Regions from separate parts of the Delftia sp. ASV31 genome, predicted to be linked through region 2. Evidence: predicted binding sites of a transcription regulator. Region 2 holds the regulator's gene; the other holds the start of a gene.
The links. The regulator LexA, encoded in region 2, represses DNA repair genes until DNA is damaged. The targets are predictions, from matches to a motif close to ACTGTATNNNNATACAGT.

Region 1: JHD82_RS19690 (DNA topoisomerase IV subunit B) is a predicted target of LexA. The motif match lies at 5,499-5,516, and genes of this name have one in related genera.

Annotation. Positions count from the first base shown of each region.
Region 1 covers NZ_JAELTK010000059.1:3,574-12,689, reverse strand. The annotation lists gene JHD82_RS19725 (cupin domain-containing protein) at 1-378, shown strand, start outside; gene JHD82_RS19720 (hypothetical protein) at 766-1,044, shown strand; gene bamC (outer membrane protein assembly factor BamC) at 1,234-2,346, opposite strand; gene dapA (4-hydroxy-tetrahydrodipicolinate synthase) at 2,388-3,284, opposite strand; gene JHD82_RS19705 (bifunctional 2-polyprenyl-6-hydroxyphenol methylase/3-demethylubiquinol 3-O-methyltransferase UbiG) at 3,360-3,929, opposite strand; gene JHD82_RS19700 (hypothetical protein) at 4,000-4,149, opposite strand; gene JHD82_RS19695 (MFS transporter) at 4,163-5,389, opposite strand; gene JHD82_RS19690 (DNA topoisomerase IV subunit B) at 5,550-7,532, shown strand; gene JHD82_RS19685 (lytic transglycosylase domain-containing protein) at 7,536-8,408, shown strand; gene parC (DNA topoisomerase IV subunit A) at 8,448-9,116, shown strand, end outside.
Region 2 covers NZ_JAELTK010000033.1:50,168-59,283, reverse strand. The annotation lists gene JHD82_RS14010 (ATP-binding protein) at 1-527, shown strand, start outside; gene JHD82_RS14005 (FecR domain-containing protein) at 575-1,546, opposite strand; gene JHD82_RS14000 (sigma-70 family RNA polymerase sigma factor) at 1,551-2,027, opposite strand; gene JHD82_RS13995 (hypothetical protein) at 2,281-2,703, opposite strand; gene lexA (transcriptional repressor LexA) at 2,866-3,540, opposite strand; gene JHD82_RS13985 (asparaginase) at 3,639-4,610, shown strand; gene adk (adenylate kinase) at 4,703-5,359, opposite strand; gene kdsB (3-deoxy-manno-octulosonate cytidylyltransferase) at 5,624-6,421, opposite strand; gene JHD82_RS13970 (Trm112 family protein) at 6,489-6,671, opposite strand; gene lpxK (tetraacyldisaccharide 4'-kinase) at 6,736-7,752, opposite strand; gene JHD82_RS13960 (biopolymer transporter ExbD) at 7,766-8,191, opposite strand; gene JHD82_RS13955 (MotA/TolQ/ExbB proton channel family protein) at 8,223-8,855, opposite strand; gene JHD82_RS13950 (hypothetical protein) at 9,003-9,116, shown strand, end outside.

The DNA.
Region 1 (9,116 bases), on a different contig from region 2:
GAGATTCCGTCGAGCCTGCACGACTTCGCGCGCAAGGCGCTGGAGCGCGCGCTGGCCGAGCCGCTGGCGCTGGAGCGCGCGCTGGGCGAGTACATGACCGAGCCCAAGGCCAATGTCTGGTTCGAGCATGGCGAGGAACACGGCATGTTCGAGAGCGTGGTCCTCGACCGCCGCACGCGCATGATGTATGACGCAAAACACATCTTCATCAACGGCGAAAGCTATCTGGCCGGTGGCCGCGATGCCACCCTGATGCGCAAGCTGGCCGATACGCGCGCCCTGTCACGCGCCGATCTGGCCAAGGCCAGCGATGACGCGCTGGAGCTGCTGTCCTCCTGGTTTGACGCCGGCTGGGTGCGAGGCGGGCCGCTGTCCTGAACCGGGTAGACGCTGTGGCGCAGTCATGCTAAGTTCGGGCATTCACCGTTGACAGCGTTCTGCTGATTCAAGGCGGACTCCGATAGATTTGTAAAGAATTGTCTTGGGTTCGTCAGTAAATTGACAGCAACCTGGTTTTGTTACACAGTGGACGCCAAGGCAGCTTCCTGCTGCCCCATTCGGACTTGGCAAGAGGATTTGTGCGGAATTGTTCAGAGGCTGTCAGTTTCAGTCAGCCTTGAGAAAATCTCCCTATAATTCGCTCCAAGTCGAATGAATGTGTTTGACGTGGCCTGGCCGCCGCGTACCGGTTGCCCGCATCCGGTGGCGCAAGTGGCGGGGCCCCTCCTGTGTACTGTCTTCTTACCTACTCTCTAGGAAACTGTGATGAAGAACTCTCTGATCCTGGCTACCGTGATCGCTGCTGCAGCTCTGGCCGCTTGCGGCAAGAAGGAAGAGGCTCCGGCCCCCGCTCCCGCACCCGCCGTTGAAGCTCCCGCACCGGCAGCTCCCGCAGAAGCTCCTGCTGCTCCCGCCGCCGACGCTGCTGCTCCCGCAGCGCCTGCCGCCGACGCTGCAGCACCTGCTCCCGCTGCTGACGCTGCCGCTGCAGACGCCGCCAAGGCTGCTGCCGACGCTGCCGCCAAGGAAGCCACCAAGCAGTAATTCGGCCCTCGCCGATGGCAGAGGTTTCGGCCTCTGCCGCGAAAAAAACCGCATCCTTCGGGCTGCGGTTTTTTTTTCGTCTTCGCTTTGCTTTGCTTTGGTCCAGTAAAAAAGCCACCGGCAAATGACTGCGCGGTGGCTGCAAGGCAAGGGCGGACGTGCCGCCCCAAGGCCCGAAAAGAGGCTTGCTTACTTCATGTCGTCGGTGATGACGCGCACGATGCGCTGGGCATTGGCCGATGTCTCGGGTTGGCCCTGGGTGTTGAGCACGGTGACGGTGGATTTGTCGCCTTCGCTGCGCACCTGGATCTGGTACTTGACCGGCGCAGCCGCATCGGGCGAGCGGCTGAACAGCTTGCTGAAGAAACCCTTGGGCTCGACCTTGGCGTCAGGCGCGACATAGCGCACGAAGTAGATGCCGCGGCTGCGGTCACGGTCCTCCACGGTGAAGCCCGTACGGTCCAGGGCCACGCCGACACGGCGCCATGCGCGGTCAAAGCCTTCGTCGATCTGCAGCACGGGCTGTCCGTTGGCGGATTCCATGCGCACGCTGCCGGTGGCGGCTGCCGTGGTGGTGTTGGCCTTGGCCACGGCATCGGCCTGCTCCTGGCTCACACCGAGCTTGACCATCAGGCGGCGCAGGAATTCGGTTTCCAGTTCCGGATCGGAGGGGCGCGGCTGCCAGATGGTCTGGTCCTTCTGGGCGCTGGTGTAGACCTCCTGCATGCCACGGTGCGTGATGTAGACCTCGGTGGAGCCGTCGGCCGAGCGCTCCAGGCGCGTGCGGAAGCGGTCGCGCTCGCTGGTTGAGTACAGGCCATCGAAGACCTTGCCCAGCGTCTTGCGGATCACGTCCTGCGGGATCTTGGCGCGGTTCTCGGCCCAGTCGGTCTCGATGATGCCCAGCTGGCGGTCTTCGGTAGTGAAGATGAAGCCGTTTTCCAGCCAGAAGTCGCGCACGGGCTCCCACAGCTGGTCGGCCGGGCGCTTGATCACCAGCCAGCGCTGCTCGCCGTTGCGCTCGATGCGCACATCGCCCAGGGCGGCGGTGGCGGTGCGGCCTTCGGCGGGCTTTTGCGCCTTGGAGTTGGCTTCCATGGCTGCGGCGGAGACCACGCCGCCGGGCACGGCATAGCGGGAATCCGTGGACAGCTGGGTCAGATCCGGGGGGACTTCCAGGGTGGGCGCCTGCTGCTTGCCGGCGCTCTTGTAGTCGATCTTGCTCTCTTGGAACGTGGTCGTGCAGGCTGTCAGGCCGATGGCCAGGCTCAGCAGGCTCAGACGTGCAATGGGCTGTTTCACGCGAATATCCTTGGTGCGTTCGGTCGGTGGGGCAGGGCGCCTCACAGCAGGCCAGCGGAGCCCAGGGCGGCTTCCACGGTGGCTTCCAGGTTCTTGCTCAGAGGTGTCATCGGCAGGCGCATGGCCGGGCCGCACAGGCCCAGGCGCGCTGCGGCCCACTTGACGGGAATGGGGTTGGCCTCGACGAAGAGGTTCTTGTGCACGGGCATCAGGCGCAGCTGGATGTCCATTGCGGTGCGCACATCGCCGGCCAGGGCCGCCTTGCACAGATCGCTCATCAGGCGCGGTGCCACGTTGGCCGTGACGCTGATGTTGCCGTGGCCGCCGCACAGCATCAGGGCCACAGCGGTCGGATCATCGCCGGAGTACACGCCGAAGTCCTTGGGCACTTCACGGATCAGCCATTGGGCGCGCTCGATGTTGCCCGTGGCTTCCTTGATGCCGATGATGGCGGGGATCTGCGCCAGGCGCAGCACGGTGTCGTGCTGCATGTCGGCCACGGAGCGGCCGGGCACGTTGTAGAGCACCACGGGCAGGTCGCCCACCGCTTCGGCAATCGCCTTGAAGTGCTGGTACTGGCCTTCCTGCGTGGGCTTGTTGTAGTAGGGCACGACCTGCAGCTGGCTGTCGGCGCCGACCTTCTTGGCGTAGCGGGCCAGTTCGATGGCTTCGTGCGTGCTGTTGGCGCCGCAGCCGGCCATCACGGGCACGCGGCCCGCGGCCTGCTCGACGGACACGCGGATGATTTCGCAGTGCTCCTCCACGTTGACGGTGGGGGATTCACCTGTCGTTCCCACCACGCCGATGCAGTCCGTGCCTTCGGCCACATGCCAATCGATGAGTTTTCGCAGCGCCGGGTAGTCAACACTACCGTCCTCGTGCATGGGCGTGATGAGGGCAACGATGCTGCCAGTGAGAGCGACGGAGGAGGATGTCATGTCCGCAAGAAAAAACGGGAAAGGATCATTCTAACGAGTGTCGGAGGCAGGCCCAAGGCGGGCGCCTGTAGGGATTCAGGCGATTGCAGAGCCTGACGCCTTCTGATGCGCCAGCATGGCCACGGGTTCCCGGCCTGTTGCATCGGGGCGCAGTGCCGCAATGCGCTGGACCATGCGATCGGGCTCGCCCAGCTGGCCGTGCTCGTAGGCCACGATGTGCCAGCCCGCGCAGGCCTGCAGCAGCTCGCCGGGCGCCAGCAGGAAGTCGGGGCGGGAAGGCTTGCCGAAAGCCTCATTGCCCTGGGCAAAGGTTTCGTACAGCAGCACGCCGCCGGGGGCCACGCTGTCCAGCAGTGCCGGCCACAGCGGGCGCCACAGATAGTGGGTCACGACCACGGCGCCGAACTGCCGGCCGGGCAGGGGCCAGGGGCCGTTTTCGATGTCGGCGCACAGCAGCTCGCCCACGCCCTGCAGGCCGGCCAGGGCCTGGGCGTCGCGGTCCACGCCGGTGACGGCGTGGCCACGCGCTTGGAACCAGCGCATGTGCCGGCCGGGGCCGCAGGCCACGTCAAGCACCGAGGCCTGGGGTGCCAGAAGGTGCGACCAGCGTTGGATCCAGGGCGAGGGCGGCGTGGCTGCGTGCATGTGCAAATTTGGAAATAAAGTGAAAGCGGCCGACATTGTGCCGCCGGGCCTTCGCCGCTCCGCCTCCATTTCAGAAGCAGGCCCAGATCTGGTCTGCCATGCCCAGCATGAACTGCGGCTGCAGGTAGAGCATGAAGACCAGGCCCAGCACCAGCAGCACGGCGGCCCACAGCGCCAGCCTGCGCAGGGTGTGTGGGCGGGGCTTGGTGGATGTGGTCATGGATGTCGTCATGTCAGGCAGCGGCCTGGGCCGCGCGCAACCGTGCCACCGGGGCTTCGCGTATGGGCAGGTTCAGCAGGCCGGCGGCCACGCCCAGGCCGATGGCCAGGTACCAGACCACCTGGTAGCTGCCCGTGTGGTCATAGAGATAGCCGCCCAGCCAGACGCCCAGGAAGCTGCCCACCTGGTGGCTGAAGAACACCATGCCGCTCAACATGGACAGATGCTGCACGCCGAAGATCTGGGCCACGGTGGCGTTGGTCAGCGGCACGGTGGACAGCCACAGCAGGCCCATGGCGGCAGAGAAGATGTAGACCGACCACGGCGTCAGCGGCGCCAGCAGGAAGAGCACGATCACCACCGAGCGCGTGAAGTAGATGGTGGACAGCAGGTAGCGCTTGGGCAGGCGCTGGCCCAGGTTGCCGGCCACGTAGGTGCCAACGATGTTGAACAGTCCCACCAGCGCCAGCGAGATGCTGGCCACCTGCGGTGCCAGGCCGTAGTCCTTGAGGTAGCTGGGCATGTGCACTCCGATGAACATCACCTGGAAGCCGCAGACGAAGTAGCCGGCCGTCAGCAGCACGAAGCTGGGCGTGCGCAGCGCTTCGGCGACGGCCTGGGCCGCGCTCTGGTCGCGCACGGGACGGGCGTTGCCGGGCTGGAAGCCCGGCTCGCGCAGGCCGAAGGCCAGCGGAATGATCATCAGCGCGCACAGCGACAGCAGCAGCAGGGCGTTGGACCAGCCGAAGTTCGAAATCAGGCTGCCTTCCACGGGCACCATGAAGAACTGGCCGAAGGAGCCCGCCGCCGCCGTCACGCCCATGGCCCAGCTGCGCCGCGCCACGGGAATCTGGCGGCCCAGCACACCGTAGATCACGGCATAGGTGGTGCCTGCCTGGGCTGCGCCGATCACCACGCCGGCCGTCAGGGCGAACCAGGTTGTCGTGGGCGCCATGGCCATGCCGGCCAGGCCCAGCGCATACAGCAGCGCGCCCACCAGGAGCACGCGGAAGGCGCCGAAGCGGTCGGCCAGCATGCCGCCGAAGATGCCGAGCACGCCCCAGGACAGGTTCTGGATGGCGATGGCCAGCGCGAAGGACTCGCGCGTCCAGCCCATCTCCTGGGTGATGGGCTGCAGCCACAGGCCGAAGCCGTGGCGGATTCCCATGGACAGCGTCACGACTGCGCCCCCGCACAGCAGTATCTGCACCATGGACATGGGTTGGTTGTTTTTGTGCATGCGGCAAACTTTAGCGAAACTCCGGGTTTTGCGCTGTGCCGCTTGGGTCGCCCATGCGCCAGCGCGGCCCTTGATGGCAGCGGCTTTTTCGGGATAGTCACTGTCAATGACTGTGAATGCATCCAGCACTGAGCCGGGCCGCGCACTACAATCCGCCCCCATGGCAGTCAAACCATCTCCCACTTCCGCCAGCGAATACTCCGAAGGCTCGATACGCGTGCTCAAGGGCCTTGAGCCCGTCAAGCAGCGTCCCGGCATGTACACGCGCACCGACAACCCCCTGCACGTGCTGCAGGAGGTGATCGACAACGCGGCCGACGAGGCACTGGCCGGTTTCGGCAAGAAAATCCGCTTCACCCTGCATTCCGACGGCTCCTACAGCGTCGAAGACGACGGCCGGGGCATCCCCTTCGGCATGCATCCCGAGGAAAAGGCGCCCGTGGTGGAGCTGGTCTTCACGCGGCTGCATGCGGGCGGCAAGTTCGACAAGGGCAAGGGCGGCGCCTACAGCTTCTCGGGCGGCCTGCACGGCGTGGGCGTCTCGGTCACGAACGCGCTGGCCACGCGCCTTGAGGCCTGCATCCACCGCGAGGGCAAGGTGGCCACCATCGCCTTCTCGGGCGGTGACGTGGTCGAGCCCCTGCAGTCGCGGCCGCTGGCCGCGGGCGAACGCAAGCAGGGCACGACCGTGCGCGTGTGGCCCGATGCCCGCTATTTCGAATCGCCCCAGCTGCCCATGGGCGAGCTGATGCACCTGCTGCGCAGCAAGGCCGTGCTCATGCCCGGCGTGTCGGTGACCCTGGTCAACGAGAAGACGCGCGACACCCAGACCTGGCAGTTCAAGGGCGGCCTGCGCGACTACCTGCAGCAAAGCCTGCATGGCGAGGCGGTCATCCCCCTGTTCGAGGGCGAGGGCTTTGCCGACCGCCACCACGACAGCTTTGCCGAAGGCGAGGGTGCCGCCTGGTGCGTGGCCTTCACCGAGGACGGCGCACCGCTGCGCGAAAGCTATGTCAACCTGATCCCGACCACCGCCGGCGGCACGCATGACAGCGGCCTGCGCGACGGCCTGTTCCAGGCGGTCAAGGCCTTCATCGAGATGCACTCGCTGCTGCCCAAGGGCGTCAAGCTCATGCCGGACGACGTGTTTGCGCGCGCCAGCTATGTGCTCAACGCCAAGGTGCTGGACCCGCAGTTCCAGGGCCAGATCAAGGAGCGCCTGAACTCGCGCGATGCCGTGCGCCTGGTCAGCGGCTATGTGCGCCCCGCGCTGGAGCTGTGGCTCAACGAGCACGTGGAATGGGGCCGCAAGCTGGCCGAGATCGCCATCAAGGCCGCGCAGACCCGCCAGAAGGCGGGCCAGAAGGTCGAAAAGCGCAAGGGCTCGGGCGTGGCCGTGCTGCCGGGCAAGCTCACCGATTGCGAAAGCCGCGACCTGAGCCTGAACGAGGTCTTCCTGGTCGAGGGCGACTCGGCCGGCGGCAGCGCCAAGATGGGCCGCAACAAGGAAACCCAGGCCGTGCTGCCCCTGCGCGGCAAGGTGCTCAACACCTGGGAGGTGGACCGCGACCGGCTGTTCGCCAACAACGAAATCCATGACATCTCGGTGGCCATCGGCGTGGACCCGCATGGCCCCAACGACACGCCCGACCTGTCGGGCCTGCGCTACGGCAAGGTCTGCATTCTTTCGGATGCCGACGTGGACGGCTCGCACATCCAGGTGCTGCTGCTGACGCTGTTCTTCCGCCATTTCCCCAAGCTCATCGAGGCCGGCCACATCCATGTGGCGCTGCCGCCGCTGTTCCGTGTGGACGTGCCTGCGCGCGGCAAGAAGCCTGCGGCCAAGATGTACGCGCTGGACGAGGGCGAGCTGACCGCCATCCTCGACAAATCGGCCAAGGACGGCGTGCCGCGCGAGAAATGCCAGATCAGCCGCTTCAAGGGCCTGGGCGAGATGAATGCGGAGCAGCTGTGGGAAACCACGCTCAACCCCGACACGCGCCGCCTGCTGCCCGTGCAGTTCATGAACCTGGACTTCGCGGCGGCCGAGCAGGTCGTCACCAAGCTCATGGGCAAGGGCGAGGCCGCAGCGCGCCGCGAGCTCATGGAGCTCCATGGCGACTCCATTGAAGTCGACATCTGACCCATGACTGTGCTCCGCGCCGCCCTGAAGCACCGCTCGCACCTGGCGCGCGGCGCCGGGGTGCGCGAGCTGGCGGCGCTGGGCCTGGCCCTGGCGCTGTGGGGGCTGGCGCGGCCGGCGCATGCCGATCTCTGGGCCTTCGTGGACGAGCGCGGCATCACGCACTTCGCTGCCGAGGCGCTGGACGAGCGCTACAGGCTGTACTTTCGCGGCTCGGTCTACGACAGCGCCGAGCAGGGGCTCAAGCCCCCGATGGTGCAGGCCGAGGCCGCTGCCGACGCTGACGGCAGCGGCGATGCCGGCCGCAGGCTGCAGGCGCATACGCGGCTGCAAAGCTTCTTCGACATCTCGCCGCGCTACAAGAGCGTGCGCGGCCATCTGCGCAAGGCGGCGGACCACACGGGCGTGGACTACGACCTGCTCAAGGCCGTGATCGCCGTCGAGTCGGGCTTTGACGCGCAGGCCATCTCGCCCAAGGGGGCGGTCGGACTGATGCAGCTGATGCCGGCCACGGCCCAGCGCTTCGGCGTGGAGGCCAGCCGCCAGCGCAGCGTGCAGCAGCAACTGGCCGATCCGGCCGTCAACGTGCCGGCCGGCGCGCGCTACCTCAACCATCTGATGGGGCTGTTCCCCGGCCGGCTGGACCTGGTGCTGGCCGCCTACAACGCAGGCGAGGGCGCCGTGCGGCGCGCGGGCCAGGCCATCCCTCCCTTCCAGGAAACCCGCAATTACGTGAAGGCCGTGCTCGGCATCTACGAGCAGCTGCAGGGCGGGCGCGAGCGCGCGGGCCCTGCAGCGCCTGCAGCAGCGGCGTTGCCGGGCACCACGCCCCGGGTGCGCATGACGCTGCCCACAGGACTGCCCACGCCGCAATGAGCGGCATTCATTGCATTTTTTGAGATCACGAATTTCTTCATGAGCGACCAAACCTCTCTGGATCTGGCACAACAGGCGGCCGGCGATGCACTGGACCTGGGCCAGTACGCGCAACGGGCCTATCTCGAATACGCACTGTCCGTGGTCAAGGGCCGGGCACTGCCCGATGTGACCGACGGCCTCAAGCCCGTGCAGCGGCGCATTCTGTACGCCATGGACCGCATGGGCCTGAGCTACAGCGGTCCCAACCACAACACGGCAGCCAAGCCCGTCAAGAGCGCACGCGTGGTCGGCGATGTGCTGGGCCGCTTTCACCCGCACGGCGACCAGTCGGCCTACGACGCGCTGGTGCGCATGGCGCAGGACTTCAACCAGCGCTATCCGCTGGTCGATGGCCAGGGCAACTTCGGCAGCCGCGACGGCGACGGCGCAGCCGCCATGCGCTACACCGAGGCGCGACTGTCCAAGATCACCGGCCTGCTGCTCGACGAGATCGACATGGGCACGGTGGACTTCGTGCCCAACTACGACGGCAGCACGCAGGAGCCGCAGCAACTGCCCGCGCGCCTGCCGTTCGCCCTGCTCAACGGCGCCAGCGGCATTGCCGTGGGCCTGGCCACGGAAATCCCCAGCCACAACCTGCGCGAGGTCGCAGACGCCTGCGTGGCCCTGATCAAGCGGCCCCAGCTCAGCGACGAGGAACTGTTC
Region 2 (9,116 bases):
GCGCAGAATATGCCGATGCCCCTGCCGCCAACGCGCGGCTTGCCACGCTGCACATGGTCTGCGGCAAGATCGGCTCGGGCAAGTCAACGCTGGCGCGGCAATTGGCGGCCGGGCCCGGAACGGTGTTAGTCAGCGAGGATTCCTGGCTGGCCGGCCTGTACCCCGGCGAGATGCAGTCGGTGGCCGATTACGTGCGTTGCAGCACGCGGCTCAAGGGGTTGATGGGCGCGCATGTACAGGCGCTGCTGGACGTTGGCGTGTCGGTGGTGCTGGATTTTCCGGCCAATACCCTGGAGGGGCGGGGCTGGGCGCGCAGCGTGTTCGAGAAAGTGGGCGCCTCGCACCGCCTGCATTTTCTGGATGTGCCTGACGAGGTCTGCAAGCGGCGCTTGCGTGTGCGCAATGCGGCAGGCGAGCATCCGTTTCAGGCCAGCGATGAGCAATTCGACCTGATCACGAGCTACTTTGTCGCGCCCTCCGACGAGGAGGGCTTCGACGTGGTGCATCACCCGTATGCGCCGCTCTGAAGTGCCGGCCTGGACGAGAGACTTCGCCACGGCCTCATCCCATCATCTCAGCTTGATCGCGCTTGCACCTCCACCCAATAGCGGGTGCGGGTGCGCAGTTGCAGAGGAAAGCGGCTGACGAGCGCGGCCAGTGCGCGATCCGTGTCATCCACGGGAAAGGCGCCCGAGACAAGCATCCCGGCGACCTCGGTCGAGCAGCCCAGGTAGCCGGGCCGGTAGCGGGCAAGGGCGTCAATCAGCTGGCCCAACGGCATGTCCAGCGCGACCAGGCCGCCTTCATGCCAACTGGCTGCAAAGGGGGCTGCGGACGTGGGCGGCTGGGTGGCGCTGGACGAGAAGGCTGCCTGCTGTCCGGCCTGCAATTGCGCGGAGGGCGCATCGCTATCCAGAGGCTGCAGGCGCACGGCCTTTTCCTGCACGGTGACATGGCACAGGCCATCGTCCGCGAGATGGACCGTGAAGCGCGTGCCCAGGGCCAGTACGTGGCCTTGCAGGGTCTGCACGCTGAAGGGGCGGCCCAGCGCGTCGGGCTCAGTGGCGACGAGGATGCGGCCACGGTGCAGGCGCAGCAGGCGCTGGCGGTCGTCAAAAACAGTGTCCAAGGCGGTGGCCGTATCCAGGGCCACCAGGGAGCCGTCGGGCAGCTTTAGATCCCGGCGCTCGCCCGTGGCTGTGCGCTGCCCTGCCTGCCAGCTTTCTAGTGGTGCGCCTTTCCAGGCCATCCAGGCCGTGGCGCCGCTGCCCAGGCCCAGAGCCAAGCCGCGCACCACGGAGCGGCGGGTGGGTGAGGCGCGACGGCCCGGCGCCTGGCGCGCCAGGGGTGCGGGCAGATGCGACAGTTGCGCGGTGACGGATTGCACGCGCAGCCAGGCGCGCTGGTGGGCGGGATCGGCGTCATGCCATTTCTGCCAGTCCTGTTGCAGGCCCGCTGTGGCAGAGGCGCCGCGCAGTTTCACGTGCCAGGCGGCGGCCTCATGCAAGGCGCGGCGGTCGTTGCCTTCCAGATGTCTCTCGCCCATGTGGCTATGCCAGGACCAGGCAGCAATGCTCCATCGCCCGGGTCAGGTAGTTGCTGACGGTGCGCAGCGATACACCCAGGCGCTGGGCGATCTCTGGGTAGCTCAGTTCCTCGAACTGGGCCAGCACGAAGGCTTCGCGAACCTTGGGGGGAAGACCCTGGAGCATGCGGTCCACATCCAGCAGGGTCTGCTGGACGATGGCCTGCTCTTCGGGCGAAGGCGCCAGCGATTGTGGCAACTGGGCCAGATAGTCCAGATAGGACTGCTCCAGCGTGCGGCGGCGAAACAGGTCGGCGACCAGGCCCCGGGCGATGGTGGCCAGGTAGCGCCTGGGTTCGCGGATGTCCTGCTGCGGCAGGGGCGAGCGCAGCAGGCGCACAAAGGTGTCCTGGGCCAGGTCGGCGGCATCGTCACGGTTGCCCAGGCGTTTGCGCAGCAGGCTTTCCAGCCAGGGATGGTGGTTCTGGTAGAGGCTGTGCACGGAGAAGGCTGGGGCGGAGGAGGCGGCGCAGTGGCAATCGCTGCTGCAAAAGATAATAAGAATGCTTATCAATTATCTTTCAGGCCGGCACCCCTCCCGCAAAGAGGGCGTCCACTGTTGCATGTGCGCTACAGGGCAATGGTGGCCGCCAGCCTGCATCAGCTTTGCGCAGGCCGATTCCTCGTGCGGCACGCGGTCCGCGCCACCCAGGTTTGTGTCGTGCAAGGTGTGTCGCACACCTTGCATCGGGGCCTCAGTTGGCTGCTGGTCCGCCATGCGCTTCCATGCGCTCCAGCGCAGCGCAGACATCGGCCATGCGCCCGGAGATGAACAGGCATTCCGGCTGCTCCTGCGGCGACCGCTGGATGATGCGCAGGCCTGAAGGCTGCTCAGGTGCGGATTGCAGGGCGGGCTGCGTCGGCAGCAAGGGCAGGATCAGCTGGGCATCTCCATGGTCTGCAGCGCGTGCTGCCTTGCCGCGGCGCTGCTGGCTGCGCCGGCGTGCCTTGCTGAAAGAGATCACGTTGGCGGGCTCGGGTGCTGCGGCAGGTAATGGCTGGCACTCAGGGGCTTGTGCAAGAGGCATGGCCGACTCCATGGCGGTCGCAGTCAGGCGGATGCCATGTGCCAGGCGCAGGAAGGAAAAAGAAGACAGTGTTGGCAGAGCGAATCCCATGTGACGACTCCTGTTGGCGTGTTTCAAAGAGGCATGGACACAGGCAGGATTGCGGTTTGCGGGCAAAGCTCCGCCCAGGGCGAAGCTCCAAGGCTTCGCGCCTACCACCTGGGCGGTGCGTGAAATGGGATGAGGCGGCCTGAGAAGGGCCGCCAGTCCGGCTTACATGGACATGCTGTTGCGGATCAGCCCCACGGCCAGGCCTTCAATGGCAAAGGCCTCTTCGGGGGCGACGCGGATCACCGGGTAATCGGGGTTCTCCGGCAGAAGTTCCACGCCCTGCGTGGTGCGGCGCAGGCGCTTGACGGTGACTTCGTCACCCAGGCGCGCCACGACGATCTGGCCGTTGCGGGCTTCGTGTGCGGACTGCACGGCCAGCAGGTCGCCGTCCATGATGCCCGCGTCGCGCATGGACATGCCGCGCACGCGCAGCAGATAGTCGGGGCGCGTCTGGAACAGGCTGGGCTCGACGGAATAGGTTTGGTCGATGTGTTCCTGCGCGAGAATGGGCGAGCCCGCCGCAACGCGGCCCACCAGGGGCAGCATCAGCGGTGCCAGGGCCGACAGCGGCAGTCCGAAGCTGGTGCCGCGCGCGGCATTGATGTTGCGCACGGTGTCGGTACGCAGGCGAATGCCGCGCGAGGTGCCGCTGACCAGTTCGATCACACCTTTGCGGGCCAGGGCCTGCAGGTGTTCCTCGGCAGCGTTGGCGGACTTGAAGCCCAGCGTGTTGGCGATTTCCGCGCGGGTGGGGGGCGCGCCCGTGCGGGAGATGGCGGCCTGGATCAGGTCCAGGATCTGTTGCTGGCGGGCGGTGAGCTTGGGATGGTCGAGCATGGCGTGCGTCCGGTCCTTGAGGGCAGATGGCAGGCTGGGAGGCCATCTGATGATTTATACAGTATCTGTATTTTTAACCAGTTTTCCAAGAGGTGCAAGTGGGGCAGTCAAAGTTGGTGATTCTGGGCACGGGCGGGACCATCGCCGGCCGGGCGGATTCGCAGTCGCAGGGCGTGGGGTACAAGGCCGGGCAGATCACGGTGCAGTCGCTGCTGGAGGCCGTGCCGGACCTGGAGCAGCAGGCGCTGGGGCCCGTGCAGACGCAGCAGATCGCGCAGGTGGACAGCAAGGATATGGACTGGCCCGTGTGTCGCGCGTTGCTGCGCGCCTGCACGCAGGCACTGGAGGATGCGGATACACGCGCCGTGGTGATCACGCATGGAACGGACACGCTGGAAGAGACGGCCTGGCTGCTGCACAGCCTGCTGCCGGCCACCAAACCCATTGTGTTGACCTGCGCCATGCGCCCGGCCACGGCCCTGTTGGCAGACGGACCGCAGAATCTGCGCGATGCCGTGACCGTGGCTGCCAGCGGCGGGCGCAGCGGCGTATGGGTGGTGGCAGGCGGCGAGGTGCATGCGGCAGCCCAGGTGCAGAAGGTCCATCCCTACCGGCTGCAGGCAATGCGCTCCGTGGAAGGCGGGCCGCAGGCGTTGGTGGAGGAAGGGCGTGTGCGCTGGCTGGTGCCCGCCGCGCCGTCCGCGCGGGCCATGGTGCCTGCGGCCATGTCATCTGATCTGCTGGCGCTGGATGAGCTGCCCTGGGTCGAGGTGGTGTTCAGCGGCGCCTTGGCGCGTGCCAGCGGCGTGGATGCGCTGGTGGCGGCAGGCGTGCGTGGCATCGTCGTGGCTGGCACGGGCAATGCGACGGTTCACGAAGGCATGGAAGCGGCCTTGCAGCGTGCCCGCGACAAGGGCGTCTGGATCTGGCGGGGCACGCGCTGTGCAGAAGGCCTGCCCGTGGCCTCCGGCCTTGGGACCAACCCGGCAGAGGCCGATCTGGCGCATCTGCCCGTGGCAAAGGCCCGAATTGCGATGATGCTGGCGCTGGCAGTGCAGCCGCGCGATTGAGCCGGGCGGCGACGCCGGCATTTCTTCAGTTGCTGGCGGTCAACAAAAAAGCACCCGGCGGGTGCTTTTTTCGTTGCGGCACATGGCCTGCATCACTCAGCCAGTGCAGCCAGTGCGCGTTGGGTGATGTCCTCGACCGAGCCCAGGCCGCTGATGGCGCGGTACTTGGGTGCCGCTGCGGCTTCCTTTTCGGCCCATGCGCGGTAGTAGTCCACCAGGGGGCGGGTCTGGCTGCTGTAGACGTCCAGGCGCTTCTTGACGGTTTCTTCCTTGTCGTCTTCGCGCTGCACCAGCGGCTCGCCGGTCACGTCGTCCAGGCCTTCGACCTTGGGCGGGTTGAACTTGACGTGGTAGGTGCGGCCCGAGGCGGGGTGGGAGCGGCGGCCGCTCATGCGCTCGATGATGGCGTCGAAGGGCACATCGATCTCCAGCACGTAGTCCAGCTTCACGCCAGCGGCCTTCATGGCGTCTGCCTGGGGAATGGTGCGGGGAAATCCATCAAACAGGAAGCCGTTGGCGCAATCGGCCTGGGCGATGCGTTCCTTGACCAGATTGATGATCAGGTCGTCGCTGACCAGTTGACCGGCGTCCATCACGGCCTTGGCCTGCTGGCCCAGGGGCGTTCCGGCCTTGACGGCGGCACGCAGCATGTCACCGGTGGAAATCTGGGGGATGCCGTACTTCTGGCAGATGAAAGCGGCTTGCGTGCCTTTGCCGGCGCCGGGTGCGCCCAACAAAATCAGTTTCATGGAAGTCCTTGAGGAGAGTAGAAATTCTTGTCTGCCGGATCGGCCCACCGGGGCGGACAGTCCATGCGTCATATTTTTGTCGCGGGCAAGGATAGCACGCACAGGGCTAACACTGGCTTACACGCAGAGGGCAAAACTGTCGCCTGTGCAATCTCCAAAAACTGCGTTTTGCTGTCCGACAAAACCGCATGTGCAGTTGTGTTGTGAATGGCGATGCCGGGCATCGCCATTGGCGCATCTGTATTGGCGTATGCGGGATCGGATTCAGGCGGACAACCGGGCGCGCACCCGCTCCAGGTCTTCGGGGGTGTCCACGCCGGGGCCTGGTGCATGGGGCGTCAGGTGGACGGCGATGCGGTGGCCGTGCCACAGCGCGCGCAACTGTTCCAGCGCCTCCAGCACCTCGGTGGGGGCGGGAGATAGCTGCGGGAAGCTGCGCAGGAAACCGGCACGGTAGCTGTAGATGCCGATGTGGCGCAGTGGCGCGAAGCCGGGGTGGCCCGGCGCTGCCGATGCAGCTGCAGAGGCCGCCTCCCACCATGCCTGGCCTGCATGTTCCCGCGCAAAGGGGATGGGGGCGCGGCTGAAATAGTGGGCCATGCCCTGGGCATCGCAGACGACCTTGACCACGTTCGGATTGGTGAAGTCGGCCAGGCTGTCGATGGCATGTGCCGCCGTGCCCATGCTGGCCGAGGGCCGCTGCGGCAGCAGGGCGGCCACGGCATCGATGAGGTCGGGAGCGATCAACGGTTCGTCGCCCTGGACGTTGACGACGATGTCGTCGCCATCCAGGCCCAGCAGTTCGCAGGCCTCGGCCAGGCGGTCGCTGCCGCTGGCGTGGTCGCTGCGGGTGAGCACGGCTGCAACGCCGTGCGCGGCGCAGGCGGCGACGATGCTTTCGTCATCGGCTGCGACCACGCAGCGTGTGGCGCCGCTGAGGCCGGCGCGCTGTGCCACGCGCACGACCATGGGAAGGCCTGCAATGTCTGCAAGGGGCTTGCCTGGCAGGCGGCTGGAGGCAAGGCGGGCAGGAATCAGAACCGTGAAGGGCGCGGTGGGCATGGTGCGTTGCGGAGAAGGTCGAAATTGCGGGCGCGGGCGTCGTCGGAAATCGGGCCTTGCGGCGCGATCAGTCCTCGAGCTCGTCGTCGTCCAGCGTGCGGGCTTCGGCCTCCAGCAGCGCCGGGATGCCGTCGCGCACGGGGTAGGCCAGGCGCGCGCTGCGCGAGACCAGTTCCTGGTGCTCGCGGTCAAAGCGCAGCGGGCCCTTGGTGACGGGGCAGACCAGCAGTTCGAGAAGTTTGGCGTCCATGGCGGATCCTGTGTTTTCGAGGGGGAGGGCGGACCGTGGCGGCCAGCCAAGACAGTGATGATAGTCAGGCGCGTGGCCTGCGCAGCGCCTGCAGCCGCTGATCCAGCAGCGCCCAGAAATCTGGCGGCAGCTGCAATTGCAGCGCAACGGACCAGGCCTGGGGGTGGGTGCGCCACAGCTTGACCGCATCCTTTTCGGTGCAGACCAGCGGGTCTTCATGGCGACCCAGGCGCTGGAAGCTCTCAAAATTATAGTGATCCGGCAGCGCCTGGGCATGCTCCAGCGCCAGGCCCTGTTCAATGGCCAGCATGGAGAAAAAGGCCTCGGGCCGGGCCACGGCGGCCACGGCCTCCACGGGCCGTCCGCGCAGGGCCGCCAGGGGAATGCGCTCACCGTGCGCATTGACGCCTTCAGCGGCCAGTTGGCGCTGCATGGCAAAGGCGGGCGCATCCGTTGGCGGGCAGGCTCCCGCGTGCAGCACGGCGGTGACGGGGCGCGGCCAGGGTTCGCGCAGCGGGCCGGCCGGCAGAAGCCAGCCATTGCCGATGCCGTCGTCGTTGAAGACGCACAGCTCGATGTCGCGGGCCAGGGCCAGGTGCTGCATGCCGTCGTCGCTGATGACCACATCCACCTGCGGATGGCGGGCGCGCAGGGCCTGGACGGCCTCGATGCGCTTGCGGGCCACGAAGACCGGCACGCCGCTGGCGCGAGCCAGCAGCGCGGGTTCATCGCCCACGTCGGCGGGGGCGCTGTCGGGATGGGCTTCGCGGCAGTCGTCCGTGCTGCGGCCATAGCCGCGCGAGACGATGCCGGGGCTCCAGCCGCTGTCCCGCAGATGGCGGGCCAGGGCGAGTGTGACGGGGGTCTTTCCAGCGCCGCCCGCAATCACGTTGCCGACGACGATGACCGGAATGCCGGCCTGGCCTGCACGCCTGAAACCCAGTGCATAGGGCAACCGACGCAGGCACAGCAGGGCACGGTACAGCAGGGACAGGGGAAAGAGGGCGCAGGCCAGCGGGCCGCGGTGGCGCCAGGCCGCGCGAAGCTCCCGGGCTGCGGGGGCGGGGCCATTCCCGGGCATGGAGGCCTTGCCCTCAGCGCCCGGCGCTGGCCGAGGTCTGCGTGGCAAAGGTGATCTGGGACAGTCCGGCGCGGCGCGAGGCTTCCATCACCGACACCACGGACTGGTGCGGCGCGGTGGCGTCGGCGCTGATGATGACCACGCTGTCCTTGCCGGCAACGGCTGCTGCGGCCAGTGCCTGGGTCAGGCCGGTGACGCTGCGGTCTTCCACGGCGGTCTTGTTGATGGCGTAGCGGCCGTCGGCGGCGATGGCGACGATGATTTCGCGGGGCCGGTCGCGCTGCTGCTCGACATCGGCCACGGGAAGGGTCAGCTGCAGCTCGGTGAACTTGCTGTAGGTGGTGGACAGCATCAGAAAGATCAGCACCACCAGCAGCACATCGATGAACGGGATCAGGTTGATCTCGGGCTCGTCACGGCGGCGGGGACGGAAGTTCATGGCAGGTCTCTCGCGTGCGGGTTCTGCGGGTTCACTTGCCGCCGACGCGCACCAGGTGGCGCACGAATTGCTCGGAGGCCAGCTCCATGCCCAGCAGGTAGCCATCGACGCGGGCGCGGAAGTAGCGCCAGAAGATCAGCGCCGGAATGGCGACGATCAGGCCGAAGGCCGTGTTGTACAGGGCGATGGAGATGCCGGCCGCCAGCTGCGCCGGGTTGCCGCCGCCGGTGGCCGATGCGCCGCCTTGCGAGCCGAAGATCTCGATCATGCCGATCACCGTGCCCAGCAGGCCCAGCAAAGGCGCGGCAGAGGCGATGGTGGCCAGCGCGCTCAGGTGCTTTTCCAGCGTGTGGGCAGCAGCGCGGCCGGCACCTTCCATGGAGGCGCGAAGCTCTTCTTCGCTGCTGTCCGGATGGGCCTGCAGGGCGCGCAGTCCGCTGGCCAGGACTTCGCCCAGCGTGGAGTTCTGGGACAGCTGCTGCACGACTTCCTGGCTGGGCAGGCCGCGCGAGGACACGGAAATCGCCTCGCCCAGCAGGGCGGGCGGCGCCACGCGGGCCGTTTTCAGCGCCACGAAACGTTCAAAGACCAGGGCCAGAGCCAGGATGGAGCAGGCAATCAGTGGCCAGATCGGCCAGCCTGCGGCTTGTATGATCGACAGCAAGTTGTTTTCCCCCCGCGTTTAACTGCAGCCGACGATTATGGCCCAGCCATATGGCCGGTCCAGGCGTCTCGTGTCCGCGATCGCCTGAAAACTGTGACCCGGCGCAGCATCCAGGCAACGGGCGGCTCCCCATATTCGGGATTTTGGATGGTCGCTATAGCACAGATTTCTGTGGATAACTTTGTTATCAAGCGGGTTGCGCAAACGCCGCTGCGGCGGCGAATGGACACTGTGACAAATGTGAATTCTTTGTTGCAGCAA